Regions from separate parts of the Variovorax sp. GW823-FHT02B07 genome, predicted to be linked through region 2. Evidence: riboswitches for the same ligand, from Rfam matches in the RefSeq annotation. Region 2 holds a riboswitch; the other holds the start of a gene.
The links. A riboswitch is a leader RNA that binds a small molecule or an ion and turns the genes downstream of it on or off. The one in region 2 is predicted to bind glycine.
Positions count from the first base shown of each region.

Region 1: another riboswitch for glycine. It lies ahead of gcvT (glycine cleavage system aminomethyltransferase GcvT); the one in region 2 lies ahead of AC1RGU_RS20945 (D-amino acid dehydrogenase).

Region 1 covers NZ_JBXAJX010000001.1:1,427,236-1,437,457, forward strand. The annotation lists gene AC1RGU_RS06725 (DUF2855 family protein) at 1-417, shown strand, start outside; gene AC1RGU_RS06730 (DUF3014 domain-containing protein) at 560-1,471, shown strand; gene AC1RGU_RS06735 (hypothetical protein) at 1,580-1,828, shown strand; gene gcvP (aminomethyl-transferring glycine dehydrogenase) at 1,860-4,769, opposite strand; gene gcvH (glycine cleavage system protein GcvH) at 4,828-5,199, opposite strand; gene gcvT (glycine cleavage system aminomethyltransferase GcvT) at 5,271-6,452, opposite strand; glycine riboswitch at 6,500-6,604, opposite strand; glycine riboswitch at 6,617-6,707, opposite strand; gene AC1RGU_RS06755 (hypothetical protein) at 6,769-7,155, opposite strand; gene AC1RGU_RS06760 (hypothetical protein) at 7,239-7,736, opposite strand; gene AC1RGU_RS06765 (hypothetical protein) at 7,900-8,436, opposite strand; gene AC1RGU_RS06770 (L,D-transpeptidase Cds6 family protein) at 8,533-9,024, opposite strand; gene AC1RGU_RS06775 (MFS transporter) at 9,285-10,222, opposite strand, start outside.
Region 2 covers NZ_JBXAJX010000004.1:29,048-39,269, reverse strand. The annotation lists gene AC1RGU_RS20985 (glycosyltransferase family 2 protein) at 1-519, opposite strand, end outside; gene AC1RGU_RS20980 (DegT/DnrJ/EryC1/StrS family aminotransferase) at 533-1,633, opposite strand; gene AC1RGU_RS20975 (sugar 3,4-ketoisomerase) at 1,635-2,075, opposite strand; gene AC1RGU_RS20970 (glycosyltransferase family 61 protein) at 2,095-3,723, opposite strand; gene rfbC (dTDP-4-dehydrorhamnose 3,5-epimerase) at 3,906-4,454, opposite strand; gene rfbA (glucose-1-phosphate thymidylyltransferase RfbA) at 4,451-5,338, opposite strand; gene rfbD (dTDP-4-dehydrorhamnose reductase) at 5,378-6,268, opposite strand; gene rfbB (dTDP-glucose 4,6-dehydratase) at 6,265-7,344, opposite strand; glycine riboswitch at 7,463-7,553, shown strand; glycine riboswitch at 7,598-7,704, shown strand; gene AC1RGU_RS20945 (D-amino acid dehydrogenase) at 7,796-9,103, shown strand; gene AC1RGU_RS20940 (RtcB family protein) at 9,124-10,222, opposite strand, start outside.

The DNA of each region.
Region 1 (10,222 bases), on a different contig from region 2:
GCCACGCTCGCGGCCGACGTGCCCACGCTGTACGTCGACTTCGCGGGCCACGACGCGCTGCGCGCCACCGTGCACCACCACTTCGGCGAATCGCTGGTGTACGACTGCTATGCGGGCTCGGCGCAGAAGACCGAATTCCTCGGCGACACCAGCGCGCTGCCCGGCCCCACGCCGAAGCTCTACTTCGCGCCCGTGCAGATCCGCAAGCGCAATGCCGACTGGGGGCCGCAGGAGGTCAACCGCCGCTTCAACGATGCGCAGGGCCGCTTCATCGCCGAGCTCAGCCGCCCGGGCAACCGCTGGATGACGCTGGCCCAGGGCCGCGGCTTCGCGCATGCGCAGGCGGTGATTGCCGACCTGCACGCGGGCCGCGTCGATCCGCGCGAGGCGCATGTGGTGCGCATTGGCGGCGCGTGACGGGCTGAGCGACTGAACTTCGGCGCGGGTGGGGCGTCACAGGGGGTTACGAGAACGTGGCGATCGTGCGGGCCGTGCAGGCCATCCTGGTGCACCATTGCCTTTCGTCTCCCCACTGCCATCCCGCAAAAGGAAACCGCCCATGTCCGACGCCGACTCCCCCCGCGACACCCCCGAATTCCGACCCCGCAAGGAAGCACCGATGGGCACCATCGTCGGCCTGGCGCTGGTCGTGCTGGTGGCGGCTTATTTCGGCTGGCGCTGGTACCAGCAGCAGCAACTGGCGCCGCTGCCGACCGCGCCCGTGGCCGTCGCCCCGAACGACGCGCCCCCCGAGCCGCCCAAGGCCGAAGAGCCGAAGGGCCCGCAGAACCCGGTCGAGGCGCTGGCCCCGCCCGATGCCGCGCTGCCCGCGCTGGCCAGTTCCGATGCGCGCGTGATGAAGGCGCTCACCGAGCTGCTGGGCGGCAAGGCCGTGGCGGCCTACCTGCAGTCCGACGGCGTGGTGCGGCGCTTCGTCGCCACCGTCGACAACCTGCCGCGCGAGCAGGCGCCCGCCAGCAAGTGGCCCGTGCAGCCCGCGCCGCAGCGCTTCATCACCGAGGGGCCGCAGCAGGGCGGCGTGCAGACCATCGCGGCGAACAACGCCGCGCGCTACAACGGCATCGTGATGCTGGCCGGGGCGGTCGATCCGGCCAAGGCGGCGGCGGTGTATGCGCGGCTGTACCCGCTGTTCCAGCAGGCGTACGAAGAGCTGGGCTATCCGGGCCGCTATTTCAACGACCGCTTCATCGCCGTGATCGACCACCTGCTGCAGGCGCCCGAGCCCACGGGGCCGGTGCAGGTGAAGCTGGTCGAGGTGAAGGGCGACATTCCCTCGCAGCGGCCCTGGGTGCGCTACGAATACGCCGATCCGAAGCTCGAATCGCTCTCGGCCGGCCAGAAGATCCTGGTGCGCATGGGGCCCGAGAACGAGCGCAAGATGAAGGCCAGCCTGCGCGGGCTGCGCGCGCAGATCGCCACCGGCGAGATCGCGAAGAAGAAGCAGCCCTGAGGCGTGATGCACTGACAGCGCCCCGCCTGCACGCCCTGTAGGCGCGGGCCGATTGCATGCGGCGCGAAGGGCCGAGATGATTTGCGCCTACGACTTCGAGGGCAAGCCATGAACCTGATGAGCGTCGATCTTTACCAGAGCACCACCGACCCCGGGAAATTCCTGGCGCTTCCCGCCGGCACCGACCCGACCGAACTCATGGGCCCGATGACCTTCGACCGGGACTATGCGCACATCAAGCGCTACCAGGCGGCCTTCGCGTTCGATCCGTCCGAAACCTACGCGGGCGTGAACGCCGCGAAGATCGCCGCGGACCTGCTCACCGTGAAGTGGGCGATGTACCGCCGCGAAGGCTGAGCGGCGGGCGGCTTGCGCCGCCGCGCTTTCATCAGGCCTCTTCGGTTTCCTGGTACTCGCCCACCGGCACGCAGCTGCAGAACAGGTTGCGGTCGCCGTAGACGTTGTCGACGCGCCCGATCGGCGGCCAGTACTTGGCCTGCTTGAGTTCGGCCAGCGGGAACGCGCCCAGTTCGCGCGAGTACGGGTGGCTCCACTCCGTGCCAAGCAGGCTGGCGGCGGTGTGCGGCGCGTGCTTGAGCGGGTTGTCGTCCTTCGACCAGACGCCTTCTTCGACGCGGCGGATCTCGCCGCGGATGGCGATCATCGCGTCGACGAAACGGTCGAGCTCGGCCAGCGGTTCGCTTTCGGTGGGCTCCACCATCAGCGTGCCGGGCACGGGGAAGCTCAGCGTGGGCGCGTGGAAGCCGTAGTCGATGAGGCGCTTGGCCACGTCTTCGGCGGTGACGCCGCTGGTGTCCTTCAGCGGGCGCAGGTCCAGGATGCACTCGTGCGCGACGTGGCCGTTGGGGCTCGCGTACAGCGTGGGGTAGTGGTCCTTCAGGCGCGCGCTGATGTAGTTGGCGCTCAGGATGGCCGTCTCGGTCGCGGCCTGCAGGCCCTTGGCGCCCATCATGCGGCAGTACATCCAGCTGATCGGCAGCACGGCTGCGTTGCCCAGCGGCGCGGCCGACACGGCGCCCACGCCGTTCGAGGGCACGCCGGCCGTGGCATGGCCCGGCAGGTAGGGCACGAGGTCTTCGACCACGCAGACCGGGCCCACGCCCGGGCCGCCGCCGCCGTGCGGGATGCAGAAGGTCTTGTGCAGGTTCAGGTGGCTCACGTCGCCGCCGAACTCGCCCGGCGCGGCCACGCCGACCAGCGCGTTCATGTTGGCGCCATCGACGTACACGCGGCCGCCGTGCTCATGCACGAGCTCGCACAGTTCCTTCACGCGCGTCTCGAACACGCCGTGCGTGCTGGGGTAGGTGATCATCACGGCGGCCAGGTGGGCGTTGTGCTTCTCGCAGGCGCGCTTGAGGTCGTCCATGTCGACGTTGCCCTGTGCGTCGCAGGCCGTCACCACCACCTGCAGGCCCACCATCTGGGCGCTGGCCGGGTTGGTGCCGTGCGCCGACGAGGGAATCAGGCAGATGTTGCGGTGGCCCTGGCCCTTGGCTTCATGGAAGGACTTGATGGCCAGCAGGCCCGCGTACTCGCCCTGCGAGCCCGCGTTGGGCTGCAGGCTGATGCCCGCGTAGCCGGTGGCCTCGCACAGCCAGGCGCGCAGCTGCGCGTCGAGCTGGGCGTAGCCCTGCAGCTGGTCGGCGGGCGCGAAGGGGTGGATGTTCGCGAACTCGGGCCAGGTGATGGGGATCATCTCGCTGGTCGCGTTGAGCTTCATGGTGCAGCTGCCCAGCGGGATCATGCTGCGGTCGAGCGCGAGGTCCTTGTCCGACAGGCTGCGGATGTAGCGCAGCATCGCCGTTTCGCTCTTGTGGGTGTTGAACACCGGGTGCGTGAGGAAGGCGCTGGTGCGGCGCAGGTCCTCGGGAATCAGCGGCGTGGTGTTGGCGGCCAGCTCGTCGAAGCGCGGCATCGCGGTGCCGGCGGGCACGAACAGCGCCCACAGGGTTTCGATGTCGGCGCGCGTGGTGGTTTCGTCCAGCGAGATGCCCAGGTGCTGTTGCAGGCGCTGGCGCAGGTTGACGCCGCCGGCCTGCGCGCGTTCGATGATCGCGGCCGTGTCGTCGCCGGTGCGGATCGTCAGTGAGTCGAAGGCGGTGGTGTTCACCGGCTCGCGGCCCATCTGCGACAGGCCCTTGGCGAGGATGGCGGTGAGCACGGCCACGCGCTGCGCGATGCGCGTGAGGCCGTCGGGGCCGTGGTACACGGCGTACATGCTGGCGACCACGGCCGGCAGCACCTGCGCGGTGCAGATGTTCGAGGTGGCCTTCTCGCGGCGGATGTGCTGTTCGCGCGTCTGCAGCGCAAGGCGGTAGGCCGGCTGGCCGTGCGTGTCGACGCTCACGCCGACGAGGCGGCCGGGCAGCGAGCGCTTGAACGAATCGCGGCAGGCCAGGTAGGCGGCGTGCGGGCCGCCGTTGCACAGCGGCATGCCGAGGCGCTGCGTGGTGCCGCAGACGATGTCGGCATCGAACTCGCCGGGGGCGACCAGCAGCGTGAGCGCCAGCAGGTCGGCCGCGACGATGAAGGCGGCGTCGCACTGGTGCGCGTGGCCCGCGAGCGGGCGCAGGTCGTGCACGTGGCCGGTGGTGGCGGGGTACTGCGCGAGCACGCCGAAGAACTCGCCGCTCACCATCAGGTGCGGCAGCGTTTCCGACACGGTGCTCACCTTGACCTCGATGCCCAGCGGCGCGGCGCGCGTCTTGATGACTTCGATGGTCTGCGGATGGCAGTCGCCCGACACGAGGAACACGTTGCTCTTGCTTTTCACGCTGCGCTTGGCGAGCGTCATCGCCTCGGCGGCGGCCGTGGCTTCGTCGAGCATCGAGGCGTTGGCGATGGCCATGCCCGTGAGGTCGCACACCATCGTCTGGAAGTTGAGCAGGGCTTCCATGCGGCCCTGCGAGATCTCGGCCTGGTAGGGCGTGTAGGCGGTGTACCAGGCGGGGTTCTCCAGGATGTTGCGCAGGATCACGCCTGGCGTGTGCGTGCCGTAATAGCCCTGGCCGATGAAGCTCTTGAACACCTTGTTCTTCGACGCCAGCGCCTTCAGCTCGGCCAGCGCGTCGGCCTCGGTGACCGGCGCGGGCAGGCGCATCGGCCGGGCGCGGCGGATGGCCGCGGGCACGATGCCGTCGATGAGCTCCGCGCGCGTCTCCGAGCCGATCACCGGCAGCATGCGCGCCTCGTCCGCCGCATCGATGCCGATGTGGCGGGCGAGGAATTCTTCGGCGTTCTCTAGTTCTTGCAAAGAGGGAAGGGCGGGAATCGGCATGGCGGTGAAGGCTCGGGGGAGAAGGAACGAAGGTGCGAAGAAGCTGCTGTTCAGCGGATCAGGATTCGGCGGCGAACTTGTCGTAGCTGGCGGCGTCGAGCAGGGCGTCGAGCTGCGCGGGCTCGCTCAGCTTGACCTTGAAGAACCAGCCGGCGGCCAGCGGGTCGCTGTTGGCCAGCGACGGGTCGGCGCGCAGCGCTTCGTTGACTTCGGTGATCTCGCCCGACACGGGCATGAACACATCGGCGGCGGCCTTCACCGACTCGACCACACCGGCGACCTCGCCCTGCGCGAAGGTCTTGCCCACTTCAGGCAGGTCGACGAACACCACGTCGCCCAGCGCGTCCTGCGCATGCACGGTGATGCCGACGGTGGCGGCGCCGCCTTCGGCCGCCACCCATTCGTGGTCCTTGGTGTATTTGATGCTCATGAAAAAACTCCTCGTGGAAAAAATGGAATCGGGGTGCAGAGCCTAGCCGGGTCTGCGGGGTTCAGTGTCGGTCAGCCGCGGTAGTAGCGCGTCGGCACGAAAGGCATGGTCGAGACTTCCATCGGCACCGGCTTGCCGCGCACGATGGCCTGCACGCGCGTGCCGGGTTCGGCGAAGGCGGCGGCCACGTAGCCCATGGCCACGCAGCGGTCGGCCGTGGGGCCGAGCAGGCCGCTGGTGACGGCGCCGATGTCGTGGCCTTCGAGCGACTGCAGCAGCGTACCGTCGCGCACCGGGATGCGTTCCAGTGCCACGAGGCCGACGCGCTTGCGCGTGAGCGTCTTGTGGTCGGTGTGGCCGGCCGCGCCCGAGGCGACGGCGGCGAGCTGGGCCAGCACCTTGGCCGCGCCCGGAAAGCCGCCTTCGCGCGCACCGCCGGCGCGGCGCACCTTCTGGATCGCCCAGTTGAGGGAGGCTTCGACCGGGGTGGTGGTGGTGTCGATGTCGTTGCCGTACAGGCACAGGCCGGCTTCGAGCCGCAGCGAGTTGCGCGCGCCCAGGCCGACGGGCTTCACTTCGGGCTGGGCCAGCAGCAGGCGGGCGAGGGCGTCGGCGTCCTTTGCGGCCACCGAGATCTCGAAGCCGTCTTCGCCGGTGTAGCCGCTGCGGGTGACGAAGGCGGCGATGCCGCCGATCTGCACCGCGCCGCCGGTCATGAACACGAAGCGCTCGATGCCGGGCGACAGGCGCGCCAGCGTGGCCGCGGCCTGCGGGCCCTGCAGTGCGAGCAGGGCATGGTCGGGCAGGGGCTGCACTTCGCAGCGAGCGCCGATCCTGGCCTGGATGTGGGCGATGTCGGCCACCTTGCAGGCGCCGTTCACGATCACGAAGAGCGAGCCATTGCCTTCGTTGAAGAACATCAGGTCGTCGAGGATGCCGCCCTCGTCGTTCAGCAGCAGGCCGTAGCGCTGCTTGCCGGCGGGCAGATCGACCACATCGACGGGCATCAGGGTTTCGAAGGCGGCGGCGGCGTCGGGGCCGACCAGGCGCAGCTGGCCCATGTGCGAGATGTCGAACAGGCCGGCCGCATCGCGCGTGTGCTTGTGCTCGGCCATGAGGCCGGCGGGGTACTGGACCGGCATCGAATAGCCGGCGAAGGGCACCATGCGGGCGCCCAACTCGACGTGGAGGTCGTACAGCGGGGTCTTGAGAAGTTGAGTATCCGAAGAAGCGGAAGCGGAGGAAGCGGCCACGGGGCACTCCAAAGGGGCAGTCGAAATCCATGGCTGCAACGCCACGGGCCACCCCTGCTGTCCGCTTTACCTGAGAGATTCGCCCCACGATCGGGGTTTGCTCCTTCGGTGGGCCGCATGCAATGCCACGGCCTCTCTCCAGCAAGGAAACGCCGGTGGTTGCCGGCGTCTTGTCAGTCCTTTTGCCTGAGCGTTCGGGGAACCCCTGCGCCTTCGGCGGCCCCGTCGCGCGGGGCTCTCTCCTGACCCGGCGAGTGTAGTGGATCGTGCGGGGTCAGGGTCTGATCGAACGTCCTCGCGACGAAGTCAGTCAGAGCTAGCTGTTCATTTTTTCGGCGGCGCCGATGGCCGCTGATCTAGCTTTTTTCCAGGAAGGGATGCATGCAATTACCACCAGAGCAACGACAACCACGCTGACGATGAGACCTAGCCAATAGTTTGGCCACCGCGCCTGAGGTAGGACAGGGTCTAACTTCGCAAGTAATTGAAGGAAGAAGGAAATGCAAAGAAAGCCGGCGCCATAACCAAAGTCTGCTTTCTGCTGCCCGAGTTCCGCCGCCTGTTGCTGCCCCCCGTCGTAGAAGGAGCTGGCAATAATTTGAAGCGATTCTCTCTTCATCGCTAGAACGCCATAGCTAAACGAAAAACCACTAGCCAAGCCAAAAAATAAGCCTGTGAGGTCAAGGAACAGGGCAATGCTCATACTCTCTCCAGAAGGGCTGAAAACTCATTCGATTGATGAACCAGCTGAAGGCCTGGAACATCGAATTTTGAGCCGGATGCAAGCTACGCAAGACGCAATATTCCGGACGAGGCTTGTGCTCCGCATAGCAGCCAGATTTGCTCAAAGGGGTGTTCGGCCGGGACCAAGATCCGGGACCGCTGTTCTTGGAAATCGCAGAAGTCCCACAAGGGGAAGGCCGAGCGAATCAAAAGCCAGACTCTAGACGCGCGATACCTCTTGATTGCTTTATCCGCCAAAAGACGGTTTAACGGGGTCAGTACGCGGATATCCAATGGAACCATTGCGGATGTCATCCTCTCCTCTTGCGAGGGTGCTAACGAGCCCGTTCGTCCAAGAAGCTGTTTTACATCGGATGTTGTGCCATACACGTGACCGACCTCGACGTAGACAGCTTCTCCGTCGAGCTCACAATAAGCGTCTGGTTCGGGAGGTTTCCGCAGTTCCTTGAAATGAAAGCGAGACGCTCCTAGCTCGGAGGAAAGTGCTTCCGAAAATTGCCGAAGCGCCCCGGTTTCGAGTTCTTCTTTTTCAAACTGCATGGCGCAGTTTAGGCCAGGTGCGCTGCCGTAGTCGAAGGGCAATTGCGTATCGACGCACTGATCGGAGCAGCTCACATGGAGCGTTCGATGACCTTGGTTTGGCTTTTATGCAATGCGCTTCATGCAACCTTACGTAGGGGGGCGCGGGCCGGGGATTCGAGCCTCAGTGCACGGTTTCCGCCGGCGGCAGCAGCTTGTCGATGCGCTCGCGCAGCGAGTCGGCGCGCTCGGGGCCGGCGGCCTTCTCGATCTCGGAGAGCATCAGCGCGGCGATGGTCAGCATGGCCTCGCGGTCGCGGGCCTCGCGCAGGGCGTCGCGCATCTGGTTGGCGAAGCGCGGGTCGCGGCGCACGAACATGCGCTCGCAGATGTCGAACAGGAACATGCGCGTGGTGGCCAGCGAGCGCTTGCCGTCGAAGCTGTCGGCCGAGGTGGCGACCTGGATCGGCTCGGCGGCGGGGACGGGCGTGGGGGCCGGTGCGGGAGGCGGCGCGACCGGTCGCGCGTCTTGCAGATAGCCCCGCTGCATCAGCCCGTGGATCGCCTGTTCGGCCTCGACGCGGCTGGGGAACAGCGGGCTGAAGTCGGTCAGCGAGCGCCGGCCGTCGGCCATGAGCAGCAGGGCGCGCTCACGCTGGCTGAGCGTGCGCTGCCCGGCCTGGAGTTCGTCGCGTGCCTTCTCGGTCTTGGTGGGGAACATGGCGGCCACAGCTTTCGGAGGTCGAAGGCTGCAGCATCGTTGCAAGTGGTGACATCTTCGTGAACCATTTGCCTTACAGGGACAAGGGGGTGCGCGTCAGTTGCCCGCGCTCTCCTTGCGGATCAGCCAGCGCGTGCCCACGCGCTGCAGCTCGAGGGTCTTGCGGTCGGTTTCGGTGAGCGCGTCGGCGCTGTAGACCTGCCGGAACTGCGCGCTGGCCGAGGTGCCCTGAACGCTGATCACCAGCCCCTCGATGCCCACGCTGATGCGCGACTTGCCCGTGATGCGGGCGCGCCGGTCGGCCTCCCAGCGCTCGCGGGTCTGGCCGCGCGCGGGGGTGAAGTCGCTCGCGTAGGCGGCGAGGTAGCGCTCCACGTCGCGTGCGGACCAGGCGGCGGCCCAGGTGCGCACGGCGCTTTCCACTTCGGCGAGGTGGGTGACGGGATTGGTGGGGTTGGCGGGGGCGGCTGCTGGTGCAACGGCTGCAACGGGCGCAACGGGTGCGGTGGCCGGCGTGGCCGCGATACCGGCGGTGGCCAGCAAGCCGGCAGCGACAAGGCTGCTGCCCTGGGCGACGATTCGGTGCATGGCGTCCTTCTCTTTCCTTCTTCTTGTCTGTCAGGCTCGACGTCGAAGCTTGCGTCGATTCTGGCAGTGAAAGAGAGCGCGTGCGGCGTTGAATCGCCCACGGATTTCGGTGGTTCGTGGATCAGGGCGTGTGCACAGGACACCGGGTACTTCCCTCCGCGAATGTCCCCCGCCTTCGGCTCCTCCTTGATTTCGCTGCGGGAAGCACCCAGTGCCCTGTGCACGGTGGGCGCTGCCGTTGCGCGGGAAAGGAACTCAACTCAGGCCGCCGCAGCCTCGCCCGCCATCACCTGCACCGTGCGGTTGCGCAGCCGCAAGGCCAGCACGGTCGCCACGCACAGCACGCACAGCACCACCGTGAGCGTCACGCCGAGTCCGCGTGCATCGGACAGCAGGCCGAACAGCGGCGACACCAGCCCGCCGACCGAAAGCGCGAGGCCGAGCGTGATGCCGCTGGCGGTCGCCGGGTTGCGCGGCAGGTAGTCCTGCGCGAGCGTCACCTGCGCGGCGAAGGGCAGGAACATGCTCATGCCGAGCCACGCCGTGCAGGCCAGCGCCGCGCCGGGCGTGGAGGCGAGCACGAGGCCCGCCATGGCCGGCAGCGCGAGCAGGTAGCCGCAGCGGATCGTGCCCATGCGCCCGATGCGGTCGCCGAGCCAGCCGCCGGCCAGCGTGCCCACGGCCCCTGCGGCGGTGAAGGCGGTGAGCGCCGCGGCGCCCTGGAAGGTGCTGCCGTGCAGGTCGCGCGTGATGCGCAGCGAGAGCATCGACAGCACCGTGACGTAGGGGATCGACCAGCCCACGATGGTCGCCACCAGCAGGCTGAAGGCGCGCCAGTCGTTGTGCGGTTTCAGCACCTGGGCGCGGGCCTGCGCGGCGCGCGCCGCCGCGGCTGCCGCGTTGTTGGCGACGGCACCGCGCCGCGCGTTCGCTGCGACCCACACCACGCCCATCGCCACCGCGGGAATGCCCAGCAGGTAACTGCGCGACAGGCTGCCGCCGCCGACCACCGTGGCCGCCAGCACGGGCGCGAACGAGGCGCCGATGGTGCCGCCCACCGAGAACACGCTCATCGCCTTCTGCGAGGCGCCGCCGGCCGCGCGCGCGGCCACGGTGGCGGGCGGGTGGTAGGCCGCGATGCCCAGCCCGCACAGCGCGACCGCGATCCAGGTCAGCAGGTAGCTCTGGCTCAGGCCCG
Region 2 (10,222 bases):
CGTCCCGGTTTTCCGAACCGCCTCGCGACGCATGAACGCGGTAGGCGCGCACAGGAAATTGCCTTCCAGCAACAAGGTGCGCAGCAGCGGCTGCACAGGCCGTTCATCGAAGAACACCGGAAACGACTCGTCGGCCAAGGGTCCACCTTCGGCGTCGATAAGGAACGGCTTCGAGAACACAATGTCGTTCGACGTGGTCTGCAGGAGTTCCAGTTGGGTGCCGATGCGGTCCTCAACGCACACGTCGTCGCCCCCCAGAAGCGCAATGAACGCCCCATCGGCCGCCGCAAGTCCCTTGTTGATGGCCGACGAGGGACCGCCATTCCTTTGCTGCAGCAACACGATCCGGTTGCCGAACTCGGTGGCCAGCAGTTCGGCCCCGCCATCGGTCGAACCGTCATCCACGACGACCACCTGAAGATTCCGGTGGGTTTGCCTCAAGGCGCTGTCCACCGTTTCAACGACGAACTTCGCCTGGTTGAAGATGGGGATGACGACAGTGACCAGCGCCGAAGACATGCAACGGGCTCTGTCAGGAGAAGAACTTGCGGATGTGTCCGACCACGGCATCCACCTGCTCCGGCTTCATTTGCGGCCAGATGGGAAGCGACAAGGTCTCGTTCGCCGCGGCGGTCGCCAACGGCAGGCTGTCGGCCGGCAGGCCGAGCTCGGCGTAGGCGCCCTGCATGTGCGGTGCAATGGGGTAGTGCACGAGCGTCTGGACGCCCTGTGCCGTCAGGTAGGCCGACAGTTCGGCGCGGCGTCCCGTGCTGACCACGTACAGGTGGAACACGTGCGTGCTGTCCGCAGGCACGAACGGCGTGCGGAGGTCGCCCACACCTTCCAGCCCTTGCGAATACCTCGCGGCCAGCGCACGGCGCTGGTCGTTCCATGCGTCGAGGCGGCCCAGCTTCGCGCGCAGCAGTGCAGCCTGCAATTCGTCCAGGCGAGAGTTCACGCCCGCAACCTCGTGCACGTACTTCTGGCTGGAGCCGTAGTTGCGCAGCATGCGCAGGTTGGCCGCCAGTTCATCGTTGTCGGTCACCACGGCGCCCGCGTCGCCCATCGCGCCGAGATTCTTCGTCGGATAGAAGCTGAACGCAGCCGCATCGCCGAGCGAGCCTGCGCGCTTGCCGTTGTGGGTCGAACCGTGCGCCTGGGCCGCATCCTCCAGGACAAAAAGTCCGAGCGGTCGCGCAATCGCGTTGATGGCATCCATTGCAGCAGGCAGGCCATACAGATGCACCGGCATGATGGCCTTGGTCCTGCTCGTCAGCTTTTCCTTGATCCGGGCCGGGTCCATCAGGTAGGTCGCCGGATCGATTTCGACCGGAACCGGCGTGGCACCGACCATCGAAACCCCCAGCCACGAGGCGATGAATGTCTGCGAAGGAACGATGACCTCGTCACCCGCTTTAATGCCCTGCGCACGCAGGGTCAGCGCCAGCGCATCGAGTCCGTTGCCCACGCCGATGCAGTGCTTGACGCCGCAGTAGGCCGCAAACTCCTTTTCGAAGGCCGCGACCTCAGGGCCCATGATGACGTGGCCACTGTTCATGACCCTCGAAAAGGCCTGCTGAAAATCGTCTGCCAACTCGGCATGGCCAGCATGAATATCAAAAAATGGGGTCATGTTATTTACCTTTTCGTGCCACTGAAATGAAATCTTCGTAGTTTCTGATGTAGTCGGATTCTTCGTACCTCATCGAGGCAAGAACCAGACAGACGGCACCAGAAGAAAAATTGTTCAACTCTCGCCATACCAGGGACTTCATGAAAATCCCTTGGAATGGCCTGTTGCAGGTGACTGTTCTTCTTTCGTATCCGTTGTCGAGAACGACATCAAAACTACCCGCAACAGCAATGATCAATTGCTGCAATTGATGATGTGCATGTCCACCCCGAGATTCGCCCGCGGGAACGTCGTACAAATAATAAACCCGCCGAACATCAAAAGGAATGTGACGCCCTCCTTCGACGAACGTCAAATTTCCTCGCGGATCGGTCAATCGCTCCAGATCGAGTATTTCTACAGCATTGTCCAGCGAAAATTCAGGAGTTTTGGTTTCTTTCATCGGCAGTCCCTTTGCTCTTTTATTCCTTGTCGGAAATTGCAGCAATCACTGCATCTTCATCAACATGGTAGTCATCGTGTACGCTGTAAATGTCATCTCGCACGTATGCGCGCGGCCCTTGCACAATTTTTACCCTGACGCCAGAAACCCGACCGAGGAGCTCCCAAAAATAGAGCTGATGGCTGGGATGATCGGAAGCCAGAACGATCACTTTCGCTCCCGGTTTGCACCAGACCATGTTGGTCATCTGCGCCCCCGTCGGTCCCACAATCACTTCAGCGTCCTGGAAGGCCCGGATTTGCGCCTCGAGATCCAATTCATCGGTGTGCACCACCTCGAATCCAAGTTTCTCGACGCGGGTTTCTATTTCTCGCTGATTCAATAGCTTTCGATAGCTGCCATTGCGTGCTGCAAAAATCTTTCGCCCTCGCGAAAAATCTTTCGTCGCAAAAGCGCGTTGACATCTTTCCACGCCCGCACGAATTCGATTGACATCGAGTCCCGTCTGGCGAGCCATCTCACCGCCATGGTAGGCATCCACAACCGAAGTCATGTCAGAGGGATAGTACATCTGCTTCACGCGATACAAAGTCCCCGACTCCAGCAGGATGACCGGGCGTTGCTCAAGATTGGCCAGCTCAAGCAGCTTCGCGATGTTGGGGTGAAGGCCTTCTGTACAAAGAAAAGGCACATTCAAAGGCACATCAGCCTCTTCCGCCAGCAGCATTCTTGGAAGCGTTTCTGCAATGAAATGAAAGTAATTATTTTCATACTCATGCATGATGTGAAATCCGCACTCTATCCAGGCAGCCTGCCGAGCGTTCACCTCGATGTGCAGATGTCCAGATGCCGCTGAGCGCTTCGCCTTTCCATATTTGATGGCGGCGTCTTCTCTGCACAGGAAATGCGCATTTTCGTCATGCAGCACAAAATTCGTCGGACCGATCAGATAGCGGGTTCCGGCAATGGCGGTCGTGTCATTGACTTCGGCAACAAATCCGACCTTCGGATAATCCGGGGGGCCATCGAGGCCCTCGCAAAACCCGGGCGCAACGCGATGAAGAATCCGTCCCGCACCGCCAGCCTGAGATGCCACTGAAAACACCGAGTCAACCGGCAGATCGACGGAGCAAGGCCGCGCCGCATAGGACGGCGCCAACGCTCCCATGAATTCGGACAAGCCGGGAACAGAATCAAAATGCGCCAGCCGTGCCGGCAAACGCCCCTCCGCCGCACCGAATTTCAAATAGTGCAGCAACGGGCTCAATTGCGTGGCGGCGACATCGGGGTATTCATCCAGATACCACTGCGGATCGAACCTCACGCTGGGCGCGTCCCCTGCACGCTCTCCAATTTCGAGATAGTGGGCCAGCGGGTTCTTTTCCGCCGCACGCAATTCGGGATGGCGATCGAGATACCAGGTGGTATCGAACATGGGATTGGGATTTCCCCTCAGGAATCCCCCTCCCAGATAGTGCTCCCACGGGTTGGCGATCAGTGCACGGTCCGGCAGCCCCTTGAGGTACCAGGCTGCGTCGAAAAGCTCCACCAGCTGCGGCGTCTTGCGCGGCAGCCGCTTGCGAAGCGCCCCTTTTGCGGCGTCCAGCAAGCTCTCTTTCTTTTCCTTGATGGCAGGCGAACTTTTCACGGCTGCGCGGCCCTGATGTCGTCCGGACGACCGATGGCGATCCCCTTGCACAGGCACCCGTACGCGACCAGCCCGTTGAAGTCAGCAAGTTGTCTCATCTGGAATTGGAATATTTTTGAGATGGCCCGCGTGGGAAGGGCTCTGAAGAAAACGCCGCAAACCGGCTGCTGGTCGACTTGTGTTCAGCCGGGAATTTCGGCGCTCAGGAAGGTCGGCGCTGCCGCGTCCTTGGCGGACAGCTTCGGCGCGATGCCCGTGTCAGGCCACTCGATCGCCAACGTGGGGTCGTTCCACGCGATGCAGCGCTCGTGCGCCGGTGCGTAGTAGTCCGTCGTCTTGTACAGAAAATCAGCCGACTCGCTGAGCACCAGGAAGCCGTGCGCGAGACCCGGCGGAACCCACAACTGCCGATGGTTGTCTTCCGACAGTTCACTGCCCACCCATTGCCCGAAGGTCGGCGACGACCGACGGATGTCCACCGCCACGTCGAACACCGCCCCTCGAACCACGCGCACCAGTTTTCCCTGTGGTTGTTGCACCTGGTAATGGAGGCCTCGCAAGACCCCCTTGGTGGAGCGCGAGTGGTTGTCCTGAACGAAGTCGACGCGCTGGCCGACGGCTTCGTCGAAAGCCTTCTGATTGAAGCTCTCGAAGAAAAACCCGCGTGCGTCGCCGAACACCTTGGGTTCGATCAGCAACACGTCGGCGATGGCCGTCTGCGTGACCTTCATGAGCGCACACCTTCGGCCAGCAAATGGCTGAGGTACTTGCCGTAGCCATTCTTCTGCAACGGTGCTGCAAGCTTGGCCAGTTGCTCGTTGTCGATGAACCCATGGCGCCACGCGATCTCTTCGGGGCAAGCGATCTTGAGCCCCTGCCGATGCTCCAGCGTCGCGATGAACTGCCCGGCTTCCAGCAGACTTTCATGCGTACCGGTATCGAGCCAGGCGTAGCCGCGCTGCATGATCTGCACGTTGAGCCGGCCAAGGTCGAGGTACGCCTGATTGACGGCCGTGATCTCGAGCTCGCCTCGTGCACTCGGCTTCACCGCCTTGGCGATGTCGATGACCTGGTTGTCGTAGAAGTACAGGCCCGTCACGGCGTAGTTGCTCTTGGGCTTGAGCGGCTTTTCCTCGATGCTGCTGGCCTTGCCTTGTGCATCGAATGCGACCACGCCATACCGCTCCGGGTCATGCACGTGGTACGCGAACACAGTGGCTCCCGCGTCCTGCGCGTCGGCGCCGCCCAGCAGATGGGCAAAGTCATGCCCATAGAAGATGTTGTCCCCCAACACCAGCGCGCTCGGCGAGTTCCCCACGAACTTGTCGCCGATGATGAATGCCTGCGCCAGGCCATCGGGACTCGGCTGCACCGCGTACTGCAGGTTGATGCCCCATTGGCTGCCGTCACCCAGCAGCTGTTGGAAGCGCGGCGTGTCCTGCGGCGTGCTGATGATGAGGATGTCGCGCATGCCGCCGAGCATCAGGGTGCTCAGCGGGTAATAGATCATGGGCTTGTCGTACACCGGCAGCAGTTGCTTGCTCATGGCGAGCGTGGCCGGGTGCAGGCGGGTGCCGGAGCCACCGGCAAGGATGATGCCTTTGCGTTGCGTCATGGGAGTCTTCTTCTGTGAGGGGCAGGAAAAATCAGTCGGTCAGAGCGTCTCGCGCAGCATGCGTGCCACGCCTTCCTGCCAGGGCGGCAGGCGCAGGCCGAAGGTGGTCTGCAGCTTGGTGGTGTCGAGCCGCGAGTTGTGCGGCCGCTTCGCGGGCGTCGGAAAGGCGCTGGTGGGCACGGCCTCCACGGCCTGCGGGCCGGCCTTGAGTTCGACGCCGGCCTGCTGCGCCATCTCGAGCACGAAGCGCGCGTAGCCGTGCCATGTGGTCTCGCCGCCGGCAATGGCGTGGTACAGCCCCGCCTTGGCCGGGTCTTGCAAGGTGGCGCGGATGGCGTGCGCGGTGATGTCGGCCAGCAACTCAGCCCCGGTGGGGGCGCCGAACTGGTCGTCGATGACCGTGAGCTTGTCGCGCTCCTTGGCCAGGCGCAGCATGGTCTTGGCGAAGTTGCCGCCGCGTGCGGCGTACACCCAGCTGGTGCGAAAGATCAGGTGCTTCGCGCAATGCTGCGCCACCAGCTGCTCGCCTTCGAGCTTGGTCTGGCCGTACACGCTGAGCGGGCCGGTCGCGTCGTCTTCTTTCCAGGGGCGGGTGCCGCTGCCGTCGAAGACGTAGTCGGTGGAGTAATGCACCATTAGCGCGCCGATCTGCTGCGCGGCCTCGGCCACCACGCCGGGCGAGGTGGCGTTGAGCTTGCGCGCGAAGTCGGGCTCGCTCTCGGCCTTGTCGACGGCGGTGTGCGCGGCGGCATTGACGATGACGTCGGGGCGCACCGCCAGCACGGTTGCGGCCAGCTGCTCGGGGCGGCTGAAGTCGGCGTGGAAGTCGGTGCTGTCGAAGTCCAGGGCGACCACTTCGCCGAGCGGCGCGAGGCTGCGCTGCAGCTCCCAGCCGACCTGCCCCCCCTTGCCGAGCAGCAGCAACTTCATGCGGAAGCCTTTGCAGGCGCAGCGTCGTATTGCTTCTCGACCCATTCACGGTACGCGCCGCTTTGCACGTTGCGCACCCACTCGCCGTTCGCGAGGTACCACTGGACGGTCTTGCGGATGCCGGTGTCGAAGGTCTCGGCGGGCTTCCAGCCGAGTTCGCGCTCGAGCTTGCGTGCATCGATGGCGTAGCGACGGTCGTGGCCCGGGCGGTCCGTGACGTAGGTGATCTGTTCCTTGTACGGCTTTCCGTCGGCGCGGGGGCTCAGTTCGTCGAGCAGCGCGCACACGGTGTTGACGATCTCGATGTTGGGCTTCTCGTTCCAGCCGCCGACGTTGTAGGTCTCGCCGAGCTTGCCGGCCTCGAGCACGCGGCGGATGGCGCTGCAGTGGTCCTTCACGTAGAGCCAGTCGCGCACCTGCATGCCGTCGCCGTACACGGGCAGGTTCTTGCCGGCCAGTGCGTTGACGATCATCAGCGGGATCAGCTTCTCGGGGAAGTGGAACGGGCCGTAGTTGTTCGAGCAGTTGGTGGTGACCACCGGCAGGCCGTAGGTGTGGTGCCAGGCGCGCACGAGGTGGTCGCTGGCGGCCTTGCTGGCCGAGTACGGGCTGTTGGGCTCGTACTTGTTCTCTTCGGTGAAGGCCGGGTCGGTCTTGGAGAGCGAGCCATAGACCTCGTCGGTCGACACATGCAGGAAGCGGAAGGCCGCCTTCTGGTCGGCCGGCAGGGCGTTCCAGTAACCGCGCACCGATTCGAGCAGGCGGAAGGTGCCGAGCACATTGGTCTGCACGAAGTCTTCCGGGCCGTGGATCGAGCGATCCACATGCGATTCCGCGGCAAAGTTCACGACGGCGCGGGGTTTGTGCTCGGCCAGGAGGCGATCGAGCAGCGCGCTGTCGCCGATGTCGCCTTGCACGAAGACATGGTTCGCGTTGCCCTTGAGCGACGCGAGGGTCTCGAGGTTGCCCGCGTAGGTCAGCTTGTCGAGGTTCACGACGGGCTCGTTGCCCTGCGCGATCCAGTCGAGCACGAAATTGGCGCCAATGAAGCCTGCGCCGCCGGTAACCAGGATCATGGAGTCCCCTGCATGTAGAAAAAAGTTTGCTTTACCAAAAATCAACATTCAATTATCCCATCGGTGTGAAGTGCCGATGTACAGGGCTTGGCCGGCTTGCGGGGCCCGCCTACAATCGCCAACAATTGCAGGAGAGCGGGCCTCCACGGAGGCCCTACCGAAGGCGCAAACTCCCATAAACGCTCAGGTCGGCCCGACGAAATTCCAGGCAACGCCCAGGAACTTCGGCAAGGGGTCAGTACTGCACTCATCGATACAGCCGTCTGGAGAGCCGCCACGCCATGTGGCGCACCGAAGGAGCAAACCCGCTGCGGGTGCAGCAGGGTGAATCTCTCAGGTACCGAGGACAGGGGGAGCGGCAACTTGGACATCGGTCGTCCGGTTGCTTGCTATTGGTTCAATAGCACTCCACGCCCGCCGTTCAAGCGCTGCAAACTCAAAGGTACTTGCAATGCGTGTGATCGTTCTTGGCGCCGGCCTGCTCGGCGTGACTTCGGCCTACTACCTCCAGCAACTCGGCCACGAGGTGACCGTGATCGACCGGCAGGCCACCCCGGCCGCCGAAACCAGCTTCGCCAACGGCGGCCAGATCTCGGTCAGCCATGCCGAGCCGTGGGCCAATCCGAGCGCGCCGCTGAAGGTGCTGCAATGGCTCGGCAAGGAAGATGCGCCGCTGCTCTTTCGCATCCGCGCCGACATGCGCCAGTGGCTCTGGGGCCTGCAGTTTTTGCGCGAATGCACCCCCGCGCGCACCCGCCACAACATCGAACAGATCGTGCGTCTCGGTACATACAGCCGGGAAATGTTGCAGCAATTGCGTCGAGACACGGGCCTGAACTATGACCAGCGCACGCAAGGCATCCTGCACTTCTATACGACGCAAAAAGAATTCGACGGCGCCCTCGCGCCCGCCGAGCAGATGCGTGCCCTGGGCTGCGAACGCTTGGTCATCTCGGCCGACGAGGCCATCAAGATCGAACCCGCCCTCGCCCACATCCGCCCCCAACTCGCCGGCGCCACCTACACCGCCGAAGACGAATCGGGCGACGCCAACCGCTTCGCGCGCGAGCTCGTGAAGCTGGCCGAAGCGGCCGGCGTGAAGTTCCTCATGAGCCACACGGTGACCGCGCTGCGCGAAGCCGGCGGCAGCATCGACCACGTCGAGGCGACCGACAACGAAGGCCGCTTCCAGCGCATCCGCGGCGATGCCTTCGTGCTCGCGATGGGTTCGCTGAGTCCGTTGTACGCCGCGCCGCTGGGCATCCGCCTGCCGATCTACCCGGCCAAGGGCTACTCGGTGACGCTCCCCGTCAAGGACGCATCGAAGGCACACCAGGTCTCGCTCACCGACGACGAATACAAGCTAGTGTTCTCGCGCTACACCTCCGAGTCGGGCGACCGCCTGCGCATCGCCGGCACGGCCGAGCTCAACGGCTACGACCGCGACCTGAACCGCGTGCGCTGCGAAGCCATCGTGCGGCGCGTCGAAGAGCTCTTCCCTGGCGCCGGTGACACCGAGCGCGCGCAGTTCTGGACCGGCCTGCGCCCGGCCACGCCGAGCAACGTGCCGCTGATCGGCAAGACCAAACTGCCGAACCTGTTCCTCAACACCGGCCACGGCACGCTCGGCTGGACGCACGCCTGCGGCTCGGGCAAGTCGATCGCGCGCATCGTGAGCGGGCTGGCGCCCGAGGTCGATTTCGCGTTCGCCGGCATGCCGGCGCCCGCGCCGCGCGCCGTGCAGCCCGCACTGGGCTGACACGCCCCCCCACCCTCGGGTCACGCCTTGAACGTGACCCAGGGCTTGAGCCGCACGGCGCAGCGGATGAGCCCCGCGCTTTCCTGCGCCTCGATCACCGCGCCGATCGGCTTGTAGGCCTGCGGCGCCTCTTCGATGCGGCGCTCTTCGCGCAGCGTCACGCATTGCCAGCTGGCATCGGCGTCGTCGGGTGCGGGCCGCATCGCGCGCACTTCCTGCCGCCGCATCCGCCGGCCGGCACCATGGCTGCACGACCACAGCCAGTCTTCATGCCCCAGCCCGGTCGCAAGGTACGAGTGATCGCCCATCGACCCGGGAATCAGCGCCAGATCGCCCGCGTGCGCCGGCGTCGCGCCCTTGCGGTGGATGTTCATCCCGTGCTCGCGCAGCACCACGTTGTGCGGCACGTCGACCACCAGCGTCGACGCCGTGGCGCCCAGCAGTTCGGCGAAGTCCTTGCGCACCAGCTCGGCCAGCACGACGCGGTTGGCCCACGCATAGCGCGCGGCCACGCCCATGGCCTCGAGGTACTCCTGCGCCAACGGCCCGGCCAGGCCGTACAGACCGCTCTTCGAATGACGCAGGCCCTGCGGCCACTCGGCCCGCGCGCGGTCCATCCAGCGGCCGCCGACATGGAACCCGATGTCGCGCGAGCCGCTGTGGATCATCACCACGACCTCGCCCGCCTTGAGCCCCGCGCGGTAGGCCGCGTGCCGGTCCATCACCTGGTCGACCACCTGCAGCTCGACGAAGTGGTTGCCGCTGCCCGGCGTGCCGAGGCACGGGTCGCGGAACACCTCGTGGCGCGCGCCGGTGTAGGCCGGCGGTGCGTGCCGCGACTGCCCGCCGAAGCTCGCCAGGCCGATGCACGCGCCGATCTCGGCCTGCAGCCGGTCGCGGTCGCAGGCCGCCCAGAGCCCGTCGTTGCGCACGGCGTCCAGGAACGCGGCCGGCCCTTCGTCGAACAGCGCGCGAAACGCCGCCGTGTGCACCGGCACGTCGCGCCCGTTGTCGAGCAGGCTGCGCGTGAGCCGCGCGAGCAGCTGCGTCTTGTGCGGCGCCACCTGGTCCAGCGTGAGGCCGGTGGTCAGCAGGCGCATGCCGCAGTTGATGTCGGTG